DNA from 4 places in the Candidatus Pantoea communis genome. Region 4 is predicted to be linked to each of the others. Evidence: predicted binding sites of a transcription regulator. Region 4 holds the regulator's gene; each other region holds the start of a gene.
The links. Region 4 encodes CRP, which controls carbon source genes, mostly activating them, when cyclic AMP is high. Its sites were predicted from a motif close to ATGTGANNNNNNTCACAT; they were not measured.

Region 1: a site for CRP is predicted at 2,744-2,761, ahead of azuC (stress response protein AzuC). Genes of this name have one in related genera too.
Region 2: a site for CRP is predicted at 2,861-2,878, ahead of udp (uridine phosphorylase). Genes of this name have one in related genera too.
Region 3: a site for CRP is predicted at 1,983-2,000, ahead of F3J37_RS26805 (sugar transporter). Genes of this name have one in related genera too.

The regions. Positions count from the first base shown of each region.
Region 1 is NZ_VWXC01000016.1:22,488-27,246, reverse strand. It holds gene F3J37_RS19505 (ABC transporter ATP-binding protein) at 1-356, opposite strand, end outside; gene dgcA (N-acetyl-D-Glu racemase DgcA) at 372-1,337, opposite strand; gene dgcN (N-acetyltransferase DgcN) at 1,339-2,346, opposite strand; gene azuC (stress response protein AzuC) at 2,593-2,670, opposite strand; gene mntP (manganese efflux pump MntP) at 2,788-3,360, opposite strand; gene F3J37_RS19485 (DUF1158 domain-containing protein) at 3,644-3,886, shown strand; gene mqo (malate dehydrogenase (quinone)) at 4,417-4,759, shown strand, end outside.
Region 2 is NZ_VWXC01000035.1:19,236-23,994, reverse strand. It holds gene metE (5-methyltetrahydropteroyltriglutamate--homocysteine S-methyltransferase) at 1-1,815, shown strand, start outside; gene F3J37_RS26720 (dienelactone hydrolase family protein) at 1,854-2,690, opposite strand; gene udp (uridine phosphorylase) at 2,991-3,752, shown strand; gene F3J37_RS26710 (tetratricopeptide repeat protein) at 3,840-4,759, shown strand, end outside.
Region 3 is NZ_VWXC01000036.1:9,654-14,412, reverse strand. It holds gene F3J37_RS26815 (TetR/AcrR family transcriptional regulator) at 1-133, opposite strand, end outside; gene bhsA (multiple stress resistance protein BhsA) at 428-685, shown strand; gene F3J37_RS26805 (sugar transporter) at 748-1,932, opposite strand; gene F3J37_RS26800 (hypothetical protein) at 2,274-2,531, opposite strand; gene ynfM (multidrug efflux MFS transporter YnfM/SxtP(Kp)) at 2,699-3,955, opposite strand; gene F3J37_RS26790 (LysR family transcriptional regulator) at 4,050-4,759, shown strand, end outside.
Region 4 is NZ_VWXC01000025.1:24,862-29,620, reverse strand. It holds gene F3J37_RS24045 (hydrolase) at 1-293, shown strand, start outside; gene F3J37_RS24040 (YheU family protein) at 296-514, shown strand; gene F3J37_RS24035 (phosphoribulokinase) at 576-1,445, shown strand; gene F3J37_RS24030 (OsmC family protein) at 1,489-1,893, opposite strand; gene crp (cAMP-activated global transcriptional regulator CRP) at 2,197-2,829, shown strand; gene F3J37_RS24020 (YccS/YhfK family putative transporter) at 2,888-4,759, shown strand, end outside.

The sequences.
Region 1 (4,759 bases), on a different contig from region 4:
GGCTCCTGAAAAATCATCGCCATTTCGCGCCCGCGCAAGGTGCGGCGTTGGGTTTCATCCAGCGTTTCCAGCGTGTGGGCTTTACCCTGACGATCGCGGAACTGCATGCTGCCGCGATCGATACGGCCTGAAGCGGCCAGCAGGCCCATCACCGCCAGCGAAGTGACCGATTTGCCCGAGCCGCTTTCACCGACAACGGCGACGACTTCACCGGGATAAATGGCAAAACTGATGCCTTTCAGTGCCTGATTTACGCCGCTGCGGCCGCGAAACGAGACGCTAAGATCCTGTATCGCGAGTACCGGCGCGGGACCGGCAACGCTGGCGGCGTTGGGAGTAAGTAAAGTGTCCGTCATCGTTGCCTCTTGCGGTTACAGCCAGATTCGGCCTTGAGCGTAGGAAAGGAAGGGTGAGCTATCGGCGGCCAGCCAGATGGGGCCATCGAGATCCACGTGTTCTGCAGCAATCGCCACCGGCAGCGCAGCTTCCATTGCGAGTGAGGAGCCCAGCATGCAGCCGACCATCAGACGCATATCCAGCTTTTGCGCTTCTTCGACCATCGCTAAGGCTTCGGTCAGGCCGCCGCACTTATCCAGCTTGATGTTGATCATCTCGTAGCGATTACGCAGCTCGGCGATGTCTTCACGCGTGTGGCAACTCTCATCGGCGCACACCGGGATCGGGTGGTTAAACCGTTGCAGATCCTGGTCTTGTCCGGCAGGCAGCGGCTGTTCAACCATGGCGATGTTGTACGCTTGCAGCGCGATAAGCAGGCTTTGCAGATCGACGCCCGACCAGGCTTCGTTGGCGTCAATGATCAAGGTGGCACGTGGCGCAGCCTTTCTGATGGCCGCCACTTTCTCTAAAATCTCGTCACGATTCAGTTTGATTTTCAGCAGGATGGCACCACGCGATACCGCGTCAGCGGCGGCAGCTGCCATGTTTTCGATGGAGTCGAGGCTTAAGGTCTCCGCCGTGATCACCGAAGGCGGTGCAGTGCGTTCGCACTGCTGCCACAGTGTCTGCTTCGCCAGCGCGGCATCAAGGCGCCACAGCGCACAGTCCAGCGCATTACGCGCTGAACCGGCAGATAAACGGCTTTGCAGATCGATTCGGCTTAAGCCCGCTTCGACATCCTTACGCATCGCTTCCAGCTGCGCCTCGACGCTATCTGGTGTTTCATCGTAACGCGGTGTCGGCGTGCACTCGCCACGACCAATAAAGCCGTTCTGCTCCAGCGTGACGCGAATGACAGTGACGGCGGTACGCGTGCCACGCGAAATAGCGAAAGGACGCGCCAGCGGCAGCTCCAGCACTTCAATCTGCATGCGCCGCATCTTAGCCACGCTCCTGCAGCAGGGCGGCGATATCCGCGATACCAAAACGCACCGGATCGGTGGCCGGCACGCCGAATTCAGCGCTAACTTCCGCACAATAGGCGCGAGCTTCTTCTTCGCTGTAGTTGGAGGTGTTGATGGCAAAACCGGCCAGTTGCACATTATCGCTGGTGACATCGGCCGCGCGCAGGTTGGCCTCCACGCAATCTTTCAAACTCACCATCGGCTGATGCGGTAAATGACGCATGTGCGGACGGCCCATTTCGTGACACATCACCAGCCAGTGCGGCTGCGCACCGTGAATCAGACCCATGCTGACGCCCGCATAAGAAGGATGGAACAGCGAGCCCTGACCTTCAACGATATCCCAGTGGTCGGCATCATTGGCGGGTGACAGGGCTTCTACAGCACCGGCGATGAAATCGGCAATCACCGCATCAATCGCGATGCCTTCACCAGCAACCAGAATGCCGGTTTGTCCGGTGGCGCGGAAATCCGCCTTCATGCCGCGTTCACGCATTGCCGCTTCCAGCGCCAGCGAGGTGTACATCTTGCCGACTGAGCAGTCCGTACCGACAGTAAGTACACGCTTACCTGTACGCTTTTTACCGCTGCCAACATTCAGTTTTGGACGCATATGGCGCAGGTCAAACAGCTCAACGCCAAACTCCTGGGCTAACGCCACCAGCTCTGGCTCATCCACCAGGCGATGGTGCAAGCCGCTCGCCACGTTCATGCCTGCTTTGATCGCACCTTTAACGGTATCGAGCCAGTGCTCCGGCAGATAACCACCGGCATTGGCGGTGCCCAGTACCAGCGTTTTTGCGCCACGTTCTTTTGCCGTGGCGATATCGAGTACGTCCAGACCTAAGCTGACAGTACAGCCCGGCAGTTTAATTTCGCCGACGCACTGCTCAGGGCGCCAGACGTGAATGCCGCGCGCCGTTTTAGCGGCCAGTGGATCGGTGACATCGCCAAGGAACAATAAATAGGGTTGAGGGATCAGCATGATGTTTCTCGTTTCAGACGGGTTAGAGGGTCTGAATCAACTATTCCATGCGGGTTAAGAGGTGACGAATGCTTGTTTGGTAGCGGGGTATAACATCAGGCTATAGCCAGATCCAAAACTGATGGTTAAGGGTACTAAGCCATTGATAGAGAGAAAATTCGAGGCGTTATTGAGCGGGGGAGATAAGAAAATCATTGATAACCACAGGTCGATCCCTGACCGCGATTATCGAGGGTATAAATGCGATTAATGCAGTGCGCCTGGTGGGACGTGCTTGAAAGTCTCAACATATGCACGAAACACGTAGCGGAAAAAACGTTTCATTGGATACCTGGCTCAAAAATTGTTGAAGAAATACGCGAAAAGTATAACTAACGCGCGTTTTTCACGCAATTATTTTTGAGCCAGATCACAAAATGAGGGGTTTGGCAGATGCCTGAATTAGCCGAAGAGGTTGAGATGTTGATTAAGGATGGTGCAGCCGATGCTGATCAGTACCAGTCCACCCAGCACTTCCGCCCATTTACCCATCACCGGACCGATAAAGCGACCCACCATCACGCCAGTCGTGGCCATGATGGTGGTAGCGGCACCAATGGTCAGCGCGGTAAGCACAATATTCACCTGCAGGAATGCCAGGCCGACGCCCACCGCCAGCGCATCAAGACTGGTAGCCACCGCGGTCAATGCTAAGACCATAAAGCCATGACGCTGTGGTGCTTCGCAGGGTTCATCCGCCGTCTGACGGAAACCTTCCATCATCATGCGGCCGCCAAGAACGGTTAACAGGGCAAAGGCCACCCAGTGATCCCATGCCATGATGTAGCGACTGGCCGCCAGGCCAATCGCCCAGCCAATCAGCGGCGTCAGCATTTCAATCACACCAAAGATCAGGCCGGTGCGCAGCGCTTCTTTGAAGTTCGGGCGATGCAGCGACGCGCCTTTGCCCAGTGCTGCGGCGAAAGCGTCCATCGACATACCAAAGGCCAGAATCAGAGTTGCGATAAATGTCATGGGTTTTCAATCAATGCCGCGAAAAATGCCTTCAAGCGAGCGATTTTCCGCATCTATTGTTCAGTAATGAAAAAGTGCGCGCAGTCTAGCACGCAAAATCACCAAAAAAAAGACAGTAAAATCATGGATTTAAGTATAGCAAAGGCTATAACTCTTAACTTGCGCTATTTATGACGCTAAGTGGATGGAATAGAAGAATTTTCTTAGGGTGACCCGGCACAGGGATTGCACGCCAGCACGCTTTTATGCGCTAATGCCCGCGCTAATTGATAGGAAACCTGCGATGAAAAACCCGTTTGAAACGCTGATTATCCCTGGCGGAATCCTGCTGCTGGGCTTTCTCTCCGCGCTGCTATTGCCCGCGCCGCAATTCGGCCTGGAATTATCCAGACGGATTCAGGAGATGCTGCATTTGCAGGACCTGAATCAGCTCTACACTATCGTGTTTTGCCTGTGGTTCCTGCTGCTGGGCGCGATTGAATTTTTTGTCATCCGCTTTGCATGGCGTCGCCTCGCTAAGCAGTGATCCCCACCGCCGCGTAATGCTTTTTTCCTCTGACCACTGTCTGACGCGGCGAAAAATTAATACTCACAGAAATGTAACATTAGTTTTACACGATCTGGCGAAATATCACGCAACATAAAAACCGCATAAAAAATCAATCCACTACAAATTGATATTAATCATACACTTAAAGTGTGATGCCGCTCACTCTCCGAACATTACCCTGTGCATTCCTCTCACAATATCGCAACAACTGCATTACCATAACCCTCTGATTAAGGGATAAAAATCCCTTATGACAACGGGGTCGAGCTGATTAATTCTTATGCTGAATCATTTCGGCCTTTAAAAAATAAACAAACGTTTAATTCCGATACGAGAATGTTATATTCAAATGCATATGCATAACGTGCAGTTAACCGTTATCGTCCCCTGACTTAAACCTGAGTCTTAACCTTTGAGAAATAGCGCGACGCGCTCGAAAGAAGCGTGGCTGTTTCGCCTGCGAACCTGTTGAACTTCAGGTCAACAGAGAGAGGAGATGTCGCCTCATGAGTACTACTGCGGTAAACCTGGCGCTCGCCGCCGCTGGTATGGATAGCGCAAACCTTCAGGAACGAAAGGATGTCGACGTACTGCTGATCGGCGCAGGCGTGATGAGTGCCACCCTTGGCGCATGGCTGCAGGATCTGGAGCCGGACTGGTCGATTGAGATGGTGGAACGCCTCGACGATGTCGCGGTGGAATCCTCCAATGGCTGGAATAATGCCGGGACCGGTCACGCTGCGTTGGCCGAGCTGAACTATACGCCGCAGAAGGCGGATGGCAGCATCGACATTGCAAAAGCGGTGGCGATCAACGAATCGTTCCAGATTTCTCGTCAGTTCTGGGCGT
Region 2 (4,759 bases), on a different contig from region 4:
CTGGGTCACCCGATCAAACCGGTGCTGCTGGGACCGGTCACTTACCTGTGGTTGGGCAAAGTCAAAGGTGAGCCGTTTGACCGCCTGTCGTTGCTGAAAGCGATACTGCCGGTCTATCAGCAAGTGCTGGCTGAACTGCATCAGCGCGGTATTGAATGGGTGCAGATCGATGAACCCGCGCTGGTGCTGGAGCTGCCACAGGAATGGCGTGATGCGTTCAAGCCTGCCTACGATGCTCTGCAAGGTCATGTAAAACTGCTACTGACGACCTACTTTGACAGCATCGGTCAAAATCTCGACGTGATTAAGACGCTACCGGTTCAAGGTTTACACGTTGACCTGGTGCATGGCAGAGATGACATCCAGCATATCCACCAACAGCTCCCCGCCGACTGGCTGCTCTCAGTCGGGGTGATCAACGGCCGCAATGTCTGGCGTGCCGAGCTCAGTCGCTGGTTCGATCGCCTGCAACCGCTGGTTGGGCAGCGTGAAAATCTGTGGATTGGTTCCTCCTGCTCGCTGCTGCACAGCCCGATCGATCTCAGTGTCGAAACCCGGCTCGATGCGGAAGTGAAAAGCTGGTTTGCCTTTGCTTTACAGAAGTGTGCTGAGCTGAGGTTGTTGAGCCAGGCGCTCAATAATAACGATGCGGCCTCGCTGATGGAGTGGAGCGCGCCGATTCGTGCCCGTTCTCATTCTTCGCGCGTGCACAATGCCGCAGTGGGCGCACGTCTGGCGAATATTCAGGCCAAAGACGTTGAGCGCGCCAGCCACTATGACGAACGCGCCAAAGCGCAGCGCCATCGCTTTAATCTGCCTGCCTGGCCGACCACCACGATTGGATCCTTCCCGCAAACCACCGAAATTCGCGGCCTGCGACTCGACTTCAAAAAAGGCAATATCGATGGAGGCCACTATCGCACCGGCATCGCGGAGCACATCAAGCAGGCGATTGCCGAACAGGAACGGCTCGGGCTGGATGTGCTGGTGCACGGCGAAGCAGAGCGTAATGACATGGTGGAATACTTCGGCGAAAACCTCGATGGCTTCGTGTTTACGCAAAATGGCTGGGTGCAAAGCTATGGCTCTCGCTGTGTGAAGCCGCCGGTGATCATCGGTGATGTCAGTCGTCCGCAGCCGATTACCGTTGAGTGGGCGAAGTACGCGCAATCGCTGACTGAAAAGCCAGTGAAAGGCATGCTCACCGGCCCGGTCACGATTTTGTGCTGGTCATTCCCGCGTGAAGACGTGACGCGGGAAACCCTTGCTAAACAGATTGCACTGGCGCTGCGTGATGAAGTGGAAGACCTGGAAAAAGCCGGGATCGGGATCATCCAGATTGATGAACCCGCGCTGCGCGAAGGCTTACCCTTGCACCAGTCGGATTGGGCGGCGTACCTGACCTGGGCAGTGGATGCCTTCCGCCTCAACGCGGCTGTGGCGCAGGATGAAACGCAGATCCACACGCACATGTGTTATTGCGAGTTCAATGACATCATGGAATCGATAGCGGCACTGGACGCGGACGTGATTACCATCGAAACCTCACGCTCGGATATGGAATTGCTGGATGCGTTTAAAGCGTTTGAATACCCGAACGAAATTGGGCCAGGTGTGTATGACATACACTCCCCGAACGTACCCAGCGTCGAATGGATTGAAGATCTGCTGCACAAAGCGGCGCAAAGCATTCCGCCCGCACGTTTGTGGGTCAACCCGGACTGCGGTCTGAAAACCCGTGGCTGGAGTGAAACCCGGCAGGCGCTGGCGAACATGGTGACCGCCGCGAAAAAGCTGCGCGCAGAATCGGCTTAATCGTGAGAAACAGGGGCGCCTTGCAGCGCCCCTTGTTATTACGCGTTGGGTGCAACGCCATACTGCTTAAACCAGGCCAGCATTCGTACCCAGCCATCAGCGGCTGAGTCAGCATGGTAGCTTGGGCGATAATCGGCATTAAACGCGTGTCCCGCTTCCGGATACACCACGATTTCCGCTTTGGCATTGGCGGCATGCAGTGCCTGACGCATCTTATCAATGCTCTCTAACGGGATGCTCTCATCCTGACCGCCGTACAATCCGAGCACCGGTGCGTTAAGATCGACGGCTACATCGATAGGATGTTTTTGTTGTTTGAGGGTTTTCTCACCCTCTAACCGACCATACCAGGCCGCTGCCGCCCGCACCTGCGGATTGTGCGCGGCGAACAGCCAACTGATGCGTCCGCCCCAGCAGAAGCCCGTGATGGCCATGCGACGAATATCGCCATCGTGGCGTGCGGCCCAGTTGGCAACGTGATCGAGATCGGACAGCACCTGAGAATCAGGCACCTTGCTGACCAGTTCTTTGAACAGTGTCGGGATATCACTGTAGTCACCGGGATCGCCTTCACGGAAGTAGAGTTCAGGTGCGACCGCCAGATAGCCTTCCAGCGCCAGACGACGGCAGATATCTTTAATATGTTCATGAACGCCAAAAATCTCCTGCACCACCAGAATTACCGGTAGTTTGCCTTCATAGGATTTGGGGCGAGCATAATAAGCCGGAAGGTTTTCTCCCTGGCTGGGAACAGAAGTTTCACCGGTGTGAATAGCGTCACTGACGGTGGTGATGGTGCTGCTGGCGATGGGCTGAACGGCAGGGGCAAAGCCACCGGCTACTGATTTTTGTGCCATATTGTCTTCGGTTTTCATGGTTCTCTCCGTGCTAGCAAATGCGCAATCACGTAACTATAGCCTGCTTCAGGAGCAAGGCTGACGTAGGGTTCAGAGGGATGTGTACTTATGTTCTTCTTCTCTATTAACACTGCCACCCGAACTTACACAGCACCGCTTGTAGCAATTCAGAATTGCTGAGCTGCAATGTGTGATGTGAATCACATAATAATTTTCTGATAATGTAAGTTTCATTGTCGATGGTGAAATAAATCACATATTTATATGGCGCTCTGGCGTAGAGTGACACGCATATCCCTTATCTATCAGGAGTCTGTTATGGCCCAGTCTGACGTTTTCCACCTTGGTATCACTAAAGCCGATCTGAAAGGAGCCACACTGGCTATCGTTCCCGGCGATCCGGAGCGTGTGAAAAAAATCGCTGCGCTGATGGATAATCCGCAGCATCTGGCTTCGCACCGTGAATTCACCACTTACCTGGCGGAAGTGGATGGCAAGCCGGTAGTGGTCTGTTCTACCGGGATCGGCGGTCCATCGACCTCTATTGCCGTGGAAGAACTGGCGCAGCTCGGCGTACGCACTTTCCTGCGTGTGGGCACGACCGGGGCGATCCAGCCGAATATCAATGTAGGCGACGTGCTGGTGACTACTGCTTCGGTGCGTCTTGACGGTGCCAGCCTGCACTTTGCGCCGATGGAGTTCCCGGCAGTGGCCGATTTCACCTGCACCACCGCGCTGGTGGCCGCAGCAGAAGCCTGCGGTGCCAAAACGCACATTGGTATCACCGCTTCATCTGACACCTTCTATCCGGGGCAGGAACGTTACGACACGTTCTCAGGACGTGTGGTGAATCGCTTTCAGGGCTCAATGCAAGAGTGGCAGCAAATGGGGGTTCTTAACTATGAGATGGAATCCGCTACACTGTTAACCATGTGCGCCAGTCAGGGGCTGCGAGCGGGCATGGTGGCGGGTGTTATCGTTAACCGTACGCAAAAAGAGATCCCGGATGCCGCGACCATGAAACAGACCGAAAGCGATGCGGTGAAAATTGTTGTAGAAGCCGCGCGTCGCTTAATTTAGTGCGCAAGGCAGCAGGTATTACGGATAAGGAATTCCCTGCTGCCATCACATTGCGCACGTTTTTCAGCTGATACTGAGAAAACAACTATGCGCAAAACGGTTTCTGCTCCGCGTCCTGCCTTTAATCATCCTTCCACGGCTGCTCAGTCTCGCATTGAGAGCGTGGCAGCGCGTTTCCGCCAGGCGATGGCGGCCTCTGATTTCCCCGTGGCACGTCAGTGCTGTGAAGAGGTTTTGCGCGTCATGCCGCAAAACATGCAGGTACTGAGTGACTATGCGCTGACGCTAATGCGCGTGGGGGAGTACAAAAAATCCTACAAAACTTATCAAAAGATCTATCAGGCATCGTCAGCGCAGCGTGCGCAGGCTTCCGACACCTGGCTTGATGGCTTAACCGAAGTGTGTGGCTGGCTGGAAAAGCACGATGAAGTGGCACGTTACGGCCGTGAGTCGCTGGAGAAGTCTGACGCGATCTTTCGTCAGGGCCACACAGTGGCGTATCCCGCAGAAGCGCCGCCGTCTTTCAATCCCACCAATCCAACTGAAAATATCATCTCTTTCAGTCTGTATGGTGGCCAACCACGCTACTGTGAAACGCTGATCAAGAATATCGAGGTTGCGCGCGAGTTCTATCCCGGTTGGATGTGTCGCATCTATCTTGACGACAGCGTGCCGCAACACGTCTGGCAGCGTCTGAAGCAGTCAAATGTCCAGTTAGTGGATATGTCACATGAGAAGACCATATTCCCGACGCTGTGGCGCTTTCTGGTGATGGATGATCCATGCGTAAAGCGTTATATCGTGCGAGATGCGGACTCCCTGCTGTCGGAGCGTGAAGTGGCGGCGGTAGAAGCTTGGCTGCAATCGCCCTGCTGGTTCCATCACATGCGTGACTACTTTACGCATACCGAACTGCTGCTGGCAGGCATGTGGGGCGGCTGTCATGGCGTATTCCACAACGTTGAACAGCAGATACGCGACTTTATCGCCCAGTACAGCGGCAGTGA
Region 3 (4,759 bases), on a different contig from region 4:
AATCTGACAGCGAGGTGCCTTCATAACCGTGTGCCCAAAACAACATTAATGCTTTATCCAGCGCATCGTTGCGATCAAACACTTTGGGGCGACCACGCGTTTTGCGATTAAGCGTGTCGGTCATTTGCGTCATAGGGACACTTCACTGCATGAAGAACATGTAATTAAATTACCGATCGCTAACTAAATATGCAAGCGCAGCCGACATTCCCTCTCATTCACTTTGCCCGTTTGTGCTTTACCTGCGGCACAACACTCATATCGATAAGTGAAAAAGGGCGCTAAAGCCCATAATCACGCCACTTCTTAATAAAATAATGACCGTTAATAAAATGATTGACGAGATGCCCGCTTCGGCGCTAGCATTTAATTAACGGTTGTTAACTTAATTCAGCCGACCCCTTTCATCTGCATAAGAGAGACGATCATGAAAAGCATCAAAATGGTATTAGCCGCAGTCGCACTGTCATCCATCGCATTTGGTAGCATGGCTGCTGAATTAGTGAATCAGGCACCATTGAACCAGCAGCAAATTGGTGTGGTGAGTGCATCAGGTAGCACTAACCTGACTTCACTGGAGAACCAGCTATCGGAGAAGGCGAATGCTGCCGGAGCAAAGTCGTTCCGCATCACTTCGACCTCTGGCAACAACAAGCTAAATGGCACAGCGGTAATTTATAACTAATCACCAAAGCGCAAAGAATGGCGCAGGGGCGCACCGATGTGGGCCCCTGGTTATGAAGCGGATTATCCGTTTGAACGGAGTTGCGGATACCGACGGAAGATGGTGATACACCAGAACAACGCAACCAGTCCAATTAACCCCCCCACGTTACCCACATCCGACATTTTCATATGCAGGCTGACCTGGTTACCCAACAGGGCACCCGCACCAATCCCGATGTTATAAATCCCTGAAAACAAGGACATCGCCACATCGGTGGCATCCGGTGCCAGTGACAGCACACGAACCTGCATCGCCAGGCCGATCATCATCATTGCCATGCCCCAGAAAATGCACAGCAGCGAAATGGCTGCAGGGCGCACGGCGGCAAACAGCAACAGCCCCATACTCAACGTGATGATGCCAATCGCGGCGAGTAACATCGCTGAGGGGAATTTGTTGCCCAGCGTACTGAACAGCACGCTGCCGATAATCCCGGCTGAACCGAACAGCAACAGCAGTAAGGTCGTGAAGTTCTCATCCGCATTCGCGACCACCTGCATAAAGGGTTCGATGTAGCTGTAAGCGGTGTAGTGCGCGGTGACCACCAGCGTCACCAGAATATACATTGCTACTAACGCCGGACGGCGGAACAGCATCGGTACGCTACTCAGTGAGCCAGTGTGCTCGCTCGGCAGACGTGGCAGTATCCGCACCAGCAAAATTAGCAGCACCAACGCTGACAAGCCGATCATGCCGAAAGTGGTGCGCCAGCCGAGGTATTGCCCAACGATACGGCCAATGGGCACGCCCAACACCATCGCCAATGCCGTACCGGTTGCCAGCATACTCAACGCCTGGGTTTTTTTGCCAGCCGGTGCAACACGAATCGCGAGTGAAGCGGTAATCGACCAGAATACCGCGTGCGCCAGTGCGATGCCGATGCGCGAAATCAACAGCGAGGTGAAATCCCATGCCACGGACGAAAGCACATGGCTGGCGATAAACAGAATGAACAACACCGACAGCAGCAGACGGCGTTCTATATTCCGCGTCAGTAGCATTAACGGCAGGGATAACAGCGCAACGACCCATGCATAAATGGTCAGCATAATACCGACATCAGCGGTCTTCATGGCGTAGCTCGCCGCTATATCCGACAACAGGCCAACAGGTACAAATTCAGTGGTATTAAAGACAAAGGCGGCAATCGCCAGCAGCACAACGCGTAGCCAGGCTGTTTTACGTGAGACGGTAGTCGGTTGCATGGGGTTCAAATCGATCTGACAGCGAGTGAGGGGGCGAAACGAGCCCGGTTAAGTGACCTGCATCACAAATTGGGGCTATTGTGGAGCATTAATGAGCGGATGAAAACCATATAGACCGTTTTTATTCCTGAATATTTTTTATCGCTGAAGACCTGGTTAATAGCCTGAGGTTATTATCAATTCTTGCTTTTTGGCTAAGGGGTGAACGCAGGCAGGAACAATCAAAGCGTAGCGCTTTACGATTCCGTGATGAGGAAGTCGGCTGTTTCTGTATGAGAATGATGCGACAGCCGTACTTAACAACACGCCTTAAGCGCTACGCGATTGTCAGACCAGCATTATCAGAGTTGCACCATGTGTTTTAGCGCCACGCTATGCTGAGTGGTCAGGCTTTTTTTTACCGCCACCGGGCAACAATGCTCGCATCCCATCGCATTGGAATAGAATTTACGGGCTTGTTGAATGGCGGCCGTGGCGGTGTAGAAAGTCCCGAGAAAGCGCCGTGCACCATCGGAAGGGAGGAACGGGCAGCCTGTTGCATGTACCACATGGTTGTCGTTATAGCCTGCATGCTTATCGACGTAATAATAGAGTTGCATCTAACGTCCTCATTGCTGTGAAAAAAGAAAATCTAACTATTGTTGGAATAAAATGGATTATAGCGACGAATTGTCGTTTTGTTTTAAGTGGGACTAGTTGAAAGCGCGATTCTGACGGCTTAAGCGAGAAGCGGGGCGCAGCGGCCCCGTCGTTTAGATGAAAGGTATTACAGTTTTCGGCACTGTAAACGCCAGCCGACGAACAAGGCCAGCAACAGCAACACACTGATGAACAGCGTCACGCCCGTCCAGCCATAGCTGTGCCAGAACACACCGCCTAACGTGCCCGCCACGCTGGAACCCACGTAGTAGCTGAACAGATAAAGTGACGATGCCTGGCCTTTGGCGCGGCGTGCGCGTGGACCAATCCAACCGCTGGCAACGGAGTGCGCGGCAAAAAAACCCGCTGTAAACAGCATCATGCCGGGCAGTATCAGCCAGAGTGATTCAAAGGCGGTGAGCAACAACCCAGCCAGCATAATGGTGGTGGCGCCAATCATTACCGGACCACGGCCAAAGCGGCTGGTCATCGCGCCTGCTTTAGGAGAACTCCACGAGCCGGTCAGATAAACCACCGACAGCAGCCCCACCACCGCCTGGCTTAGCGACCAGGGTGCGCTCAACAAACGGTAGCCAATGTAATTAAACAGCGTCACAAACGCGCCCATCAGCAGGAAACCTTCTGCAAACAGGAACGGCAAACCCTTGTCGCGCCAGTGCAGGCGGAAATTGATAAATAAACTGCGCGGTCGCAACGAAGCGGGACGGAAATGACGTGATGCCGGCAGAATCTTCCAGAACATCAGTGCGCCTGCTAGCGAGAAGCAACCGATCACCCCAATGGCTACACGCCATGAGAAGAAATCGGTCAGCACCCCGGTGAGCAAGCGTCCGCTCATGCCGCCAATTGAATTGCCGCTGATGTACAGCCCCATCGAGAAGGCAATAACACGGGGATGAATCTCTTCACTTAAATAAGTCATACCGACCGCTGCCACACCGCTAAGAGACAACCCAATCAGTGCACGCATCATCAAAATGCCTTGCCAACTGGTCATGGTGGCCGAAATCAACGTGCAAATGGCGGCGAGCATTAAAGCAGTGACCATCACCGACTTACGCCCGATGGCATCGGAGAGCGGGCCGGTCACCAGCAAGCCTAACGCCATCAACCCCGTTGAGAGTGACAATGAAATACTGCTCTCAGCGGGAGAGACGCCAAACTGTTGTGACAGCACGGGCAGAATCGGCTGCACACAATACAGCAGCGCGAAGGTAGCCAATCCTGCAGAGAATAAGGCCAGCGTGACGCGCATAAACTGCGGCGATCCACGTTCAATCCATTCGGAGGAGGCTACGGTTGAATCAGGCTTAGCGGACAACTCGTCTTCACGAATTGTCACTGCCTGGGAAGAGCGACTCACGGAATATCCTTAGATGAGAAACGGTCTGATTACTGTAGGAAAATGGGAATAGGTTGTACAATATATTAATAATCTCAAATGAGACGTTTAAAGTATGAATATTGAGTTGCGCCATCTGCGATATTTCATCGCCGTTGCGGAAGAGCTGCACTTTGGCCGCGCGGCACAGCGGCTAAATATCTCCCAACCGCCGCTCAGTCAACAGATTCAGCAGCTGGAGCATGAGATTGGCGCACAGCTGTTTACCCGCACTAATCGCAGCGTGCAGATCACACCTGCCGGTCAGTTGTTTTTACAGGATGCGCGCGTCATTTTGCTGCAGGTTGAACAAGCCGCCAGTAGGGCAGCGCGTGTGCACAGTGGACAGGAAGGCGAGCTGCGTATTGGTTTCACCTCTTCCGCACCCTTCACCGGCCTGGTTTCGGACGCGCTGTATCAATTTCGTCAGCGTTGGCCGGAAGTGCATATTTCGATGCAGGAAAATAACACGCGTCAGCAGTTAGCACCGCTGCACGAAGGTCGGCTGGATTTGGGGGTGATGCGCAACACACCGTTGCCAAGCGATTTACAGCATCGGGTGCTGTTGCGCGAGCCGTTGTGCGCGCTGGTGCACTGGGCACATCCGCTAGCGGATGCCGAAACGATCTCTATTCAGGCACTGGCCAACGAGCCCTTCGTGTTTTTTGATCCACAGGGGGGGACCGCGCTGTACGGGGAAACACTGGCGCTGTTGCACCGTTATCAAATCAAACCGTTTATTACACAGGAAGTGGGCGAAGCGATGACGATTCTCGGTCTCGTTGC
Region 4 (4,759 bases):
CGATTACCGCACGGGCGCACGGTTTTCTGGATGCCAACGACTATTATCAACGTGCCAGCGCTATGCCGCTGCTCACGGGCGTGCGCAAGCCGCTGCTGATCATCCATGCCAAAGACGATCCCTTTATGACCGATGCGGTAATCCCGCAGCCGGCGCAACTGTCGCCTTCCATTGAATATCAGCTGACACAACAAGGCGGGCACGTCGGCTTTGTTGGCGGTACGTTAATGAAGCCGAAAATGTGGCTGGAACAGCGTGTGCCTGACTGGCTTTCAACCTATCTGGATGTGTGATCGTGATTATTCCCTGGCAAGAACTTGAAGTCGCAACACTGGAAAACCTGATTGAAACTTTCGTGCTGCGCGAAGGCACCGACTATGGTGAGCAGGAGCGCAGCCTGGAACAGAAAGTCGCCGACGTGCGCCGCCAGCTGGAGCGCGGAGACGTTGTGCTGGTGTGGTCGGAACTGCATGAATCCGTCAACATTATGCCGAAAGGCGAATTTCGCGGTTAATGCACCGCGCAGTAATTCGTGGTAACAATGCTCATCGCCCGACTTCACAGGGAGTTCTGTTATGTCAGCCAGGCATCCAATCATTGCCGTGACCGGTTCCAGCGGTGCCGGTACCACGACCACCAGCCTCGCCTTCCGTAAGATTTTCCAGCAGCTGAATCTGCATGCTGCGGAAGTGGAAGGTGACAGTTTTCACCGTTATACCCGTCCAGAAATGGATATGGCGATCCGTAAGGCACGCGATCTGGGCCGTCATATTAGCTACTTCGGTCCGGAAGCCAATGACTTCGGGCTGCTGGAACAGACGTTTAAGCATTACGGAAAAACCGGGCTAGGTGAATCGCGCAAATATCTGCACACCTACGACGAAGCGGTGCCGTGGAATCAGGTGCCGGGCACCTTTACGCCCTGGCAGCCGCTGCCGGAAAACACTGACGTGCTGTTCTATGAAGGATTACACGGTGGCGTGGTTACACAGCAGCACAACGTCGCCGAGCATGTCGATTTGCTGGTCGGCGTGGTGCCGATTGTCAATCTGGAGTGGATTCAAAAGCTGGTGCGCGACACCAGCGAGCGCGGCCATTCCCGTGAAGCGGTGATGGATTCAGTGGTGCGTTCAATGGAGGATTATATCAACTTCATCACGCCGCAGTTCTCGCGCACCCACATCAACTTCCAGCGTGTACCTACGGTGGATACGTCCAACCCATTTGCCGCACGTGAAATTCCGTCACTCGATGAAAGCTTTGTGGTGATTCACTTCCGTGGACTGGAAGGCATTGCTTACCCTTACCTGCTGGCGATGATCCAGGGCTCGTTCATTTCGCATATGAACACACTGGTGGTGCCGGGCGGCAAAATGGGGCTGGCAATGGAGTTAATCATGACGCCACTGGTGCAGCGGCTGATTGAAGGTAAACGGATTGAATAATCCAGAAATTCTGTAGCGGCGGCCGTTTGGCCGCCCACTTATGTTATCGCTCAATCACTTCGTAACTGTGCGTCATTTTCACACTATTGCCGAGCATGATCGCCACCGAGCAATACTTCTCCGCCGACAGATCGACGGCCCGCGCCACCGCTTTATCGCTTAGCGCTGTGCCGCTAACGATAAAATGCAGGTTGATTTGCGTAAAAATACGTGGCGCTTCTTCACGGCGCTCGGACGTAAGTTTCACCTCGCAGTCAGCCACATCATTTCGGCCTTTTTGCAGGATCGATACCACGTCAATCGCGCTACAGCCGCCTGCTGCCATCAAAACCATCTCCATCGGGCTTGGCGCTTTATCACCCGAGTTACCGTCCATTAATACCTGATGGCCTGATGAGGATTCTCCGAGAAAGGTCAGCCCTTCCACCCATTTCACTCGTGCCTGCATTATTCTTTCTCCTGAAGTGGCGGTTTTGCCGCCAGAGTACGCTTTCACTTGATAAACAGCAATCCAGACTCTTCCGCCTGTTGCTGAAGCGAGACAACAGAAGACAGCTTGCAAAAGCTGTGCTACAAACAGTGCTGAAAATATTTTCGTCATCACAGACGAAGGCGGGAAGAATCAAAAGCGTAGCTTAAGAATCACCCGGAAATAATTTTCCTTTACTGGAAACGCTCGACGATTACACCGCCTGACAGGGAAAACTGCCCCCTGTGTTTTGGGCACGATTACAACAGAGGATAATAGCGAATGGTTCTCGGCAAACCGCAAACAGACCCTACACTCGAATGGTTCCTGTCCCATTGCCATATTCACAAATATCCGTCCAAAAGCACGCTCATCCATCAGGGTGAGAAAGCGGAAACGCTGTACTACATCGTGAAAGGTTCCGTTGCGGTTCTGATCAAAGATGAAGAAGGCAAAGAGATGATTCTCTCCTACCTCAATCAGGGAGACTTCATCGGCGAACTCGGCCTGTTTGAAGAAGGCCAGGAACGTAGTGCCTGGGTACGTGCTAAGACTGCCTGCGAAGTGGCTGAAATTTCCTACAAAAAATTCCGTCAGCTGATTCAGGTAAACCCGGATATTTTAATGCGACTTTCGTCGCAAATGGCGCGTCGTCTGCAAGTCACTTCCGAGAAAGTGGGCAACCTTGCCTTCCTCGATGTGACGGGCCGTATCGCGCAAACACTGCTTAATCTGGCGAAACAACCCGATGCGATGACGCACCCCGACGGGATGCAAATCAAAATCACCCGTCAGGAGATTGGTCAGATCGTGGGTTGCTCACGCGAAACCGTGGGTCGTATCCTGAAAATGCTGGAAGATCAGAACCTGATCTCCGCACACGGTAAAACCATCGTCGTCTACGGCACCCGCTAATTTCTTATCACCCACGGCGTGATGGCAACATCGCGCCGTTTTTGTTTGCGATGAGCTGATGTGGCGCCGAATCATCTATCATCCTGAGGTCAACTACGCACTGCGGCAAACGCTGGTGCTGTGCCTGCCTGTGGCACTAGGCTGGCTGTTTGGCGATCTGCAAAAAGGCCTGCTGTTCTCATTAGTCCCTGCCTGCTGCAACATGGCGGGTCTTGATACACCGCATAAGCGCTTCTTTAAACGCCTGATTGTTGGCGGCTCACTGTTTGCTACCGCCAGTTTTCTGATCCAATTTCTCACCAGTGACGCCATTCCGTTACCGCTGATCCTGTTTGTGCTGCCGCTGCTGATAGGCGTGACCGGCGAAATCAGCCCGCTGCACGGTCGCTTGTTGCCCGCCACACTGATTGCCGCCATCTTTAGCCTCAGCCTAGTAGGACGCATGCCCATGTGGGTGCCGCCGCTGCTGTATATCGGCGGCACGCTATGGTATGGCCTGTTTAACTGGTTCTGGTTTTGGCTGTGGAAAGAGCAGCCGATGCGCGAAACGCTCAGTCTGCTGTATCGGGAACTGGCGGATTATTGCGATGCAAAATACACACTGTTGACGCAGCTTACCGATCCCGAGAAAGCGCTGCCGCCGCTGCTGGCGCGTCAGCAAAAAGCCGTTGACCTGATCACCACCTGCTATCAGCAGATGCACATGCTCTCTGCCAGCCGCGATAACAGCCACAAGCGCCTGACGCGGGCTTTCCAGGTGGCGCTTGATTTGCAGGAGCACATCTCGGTGAGCCTGCACCAGCCGGAAGAAGTGCAAAAGCTGGTCGAGCAGAGTCACGCCGAAGCGGTGATCCGCTGGAATGCCAAAACCATCTCTGCGCGTCTGCGCCTGTTGGCCGATGCCATTCTCTATCATCAATTGCCCGATCGCTTCCACATGGAAAAGCAGCTCGGCGCGCTGGAAAAAATTGCGCGCCAGCATCCCGACAATCCGGTGGGCAACTTCTGCTATTACCATTTCAGCCGAATTGCGCGTGTGCTGCGCACCCAGAAACCGTTATACACCCGTGACCTGATGGCCGATCGCCAGCGCCGTTTGCCGTTGTTCCCGGCGCTGCGCAGCTATCTGTCGCTCAAGTCCGCTGCATTGCGCACCGCAGCTCGTATTTCGGTGATGCTGATGTTCGGCAGTGCGCTGGCGCTGTTCTTTAATATTCCCAAGCCTTATTGGATTCTGATGACCATCATGTTTGTCAGCCAGAATGGCTACAGCGCCACACGAGTGCGTATCCAGCACCGTGCACTGGGCACCTTTGCCGGATTGCTGATCGCCGCAGGATCGCTACGGCTCGAAGTGCCCGAATCGATCACCCTGCTGTTTATGCTGGCCATCACCCTCGCCAGCTATCTGGTCACGCGCAAGTATTACGGCTGGTCGATGATTGGCTTCACCGTGACGGCGGTGTATTCGCTCCAGCTGTTGTCGCTGAATGGGGCGCAGTTCCTGTTGCCGCGCATGATGGATACCCTGATGGGCTGCCTGATCGCCTTTGCCGGTATGATCTGGCTGTGGCCACAGTGGCAGAGCGGATTACTGCGCAGCAACGCGCATGATGCGCTGGAGGCTTATCAGGAAGCCTTGCGGATGTTGCTGGGGCCGGAGCAATCTCCTGAAAAGCTGGCTTACCAGCGCATGAGGGTCAATCAGGCGCACAATGCACTGTTCAACTCACTGAATCAGGCATCGAGCGAACCGGGCTTCAACGCGCAGTACCTGAAAGATATGCGCATGTGGGTCACCCACAGCCAGTTCATTGTGGAGCATATTAACGCGATGACGATCCTGGCGCGTGAGCACACCATGCTGACGCCAAAGCTGGCGGAACGCTATCTGCAATCCTGTGAAATTGCGCTGCAGCGCTGTCAGCAG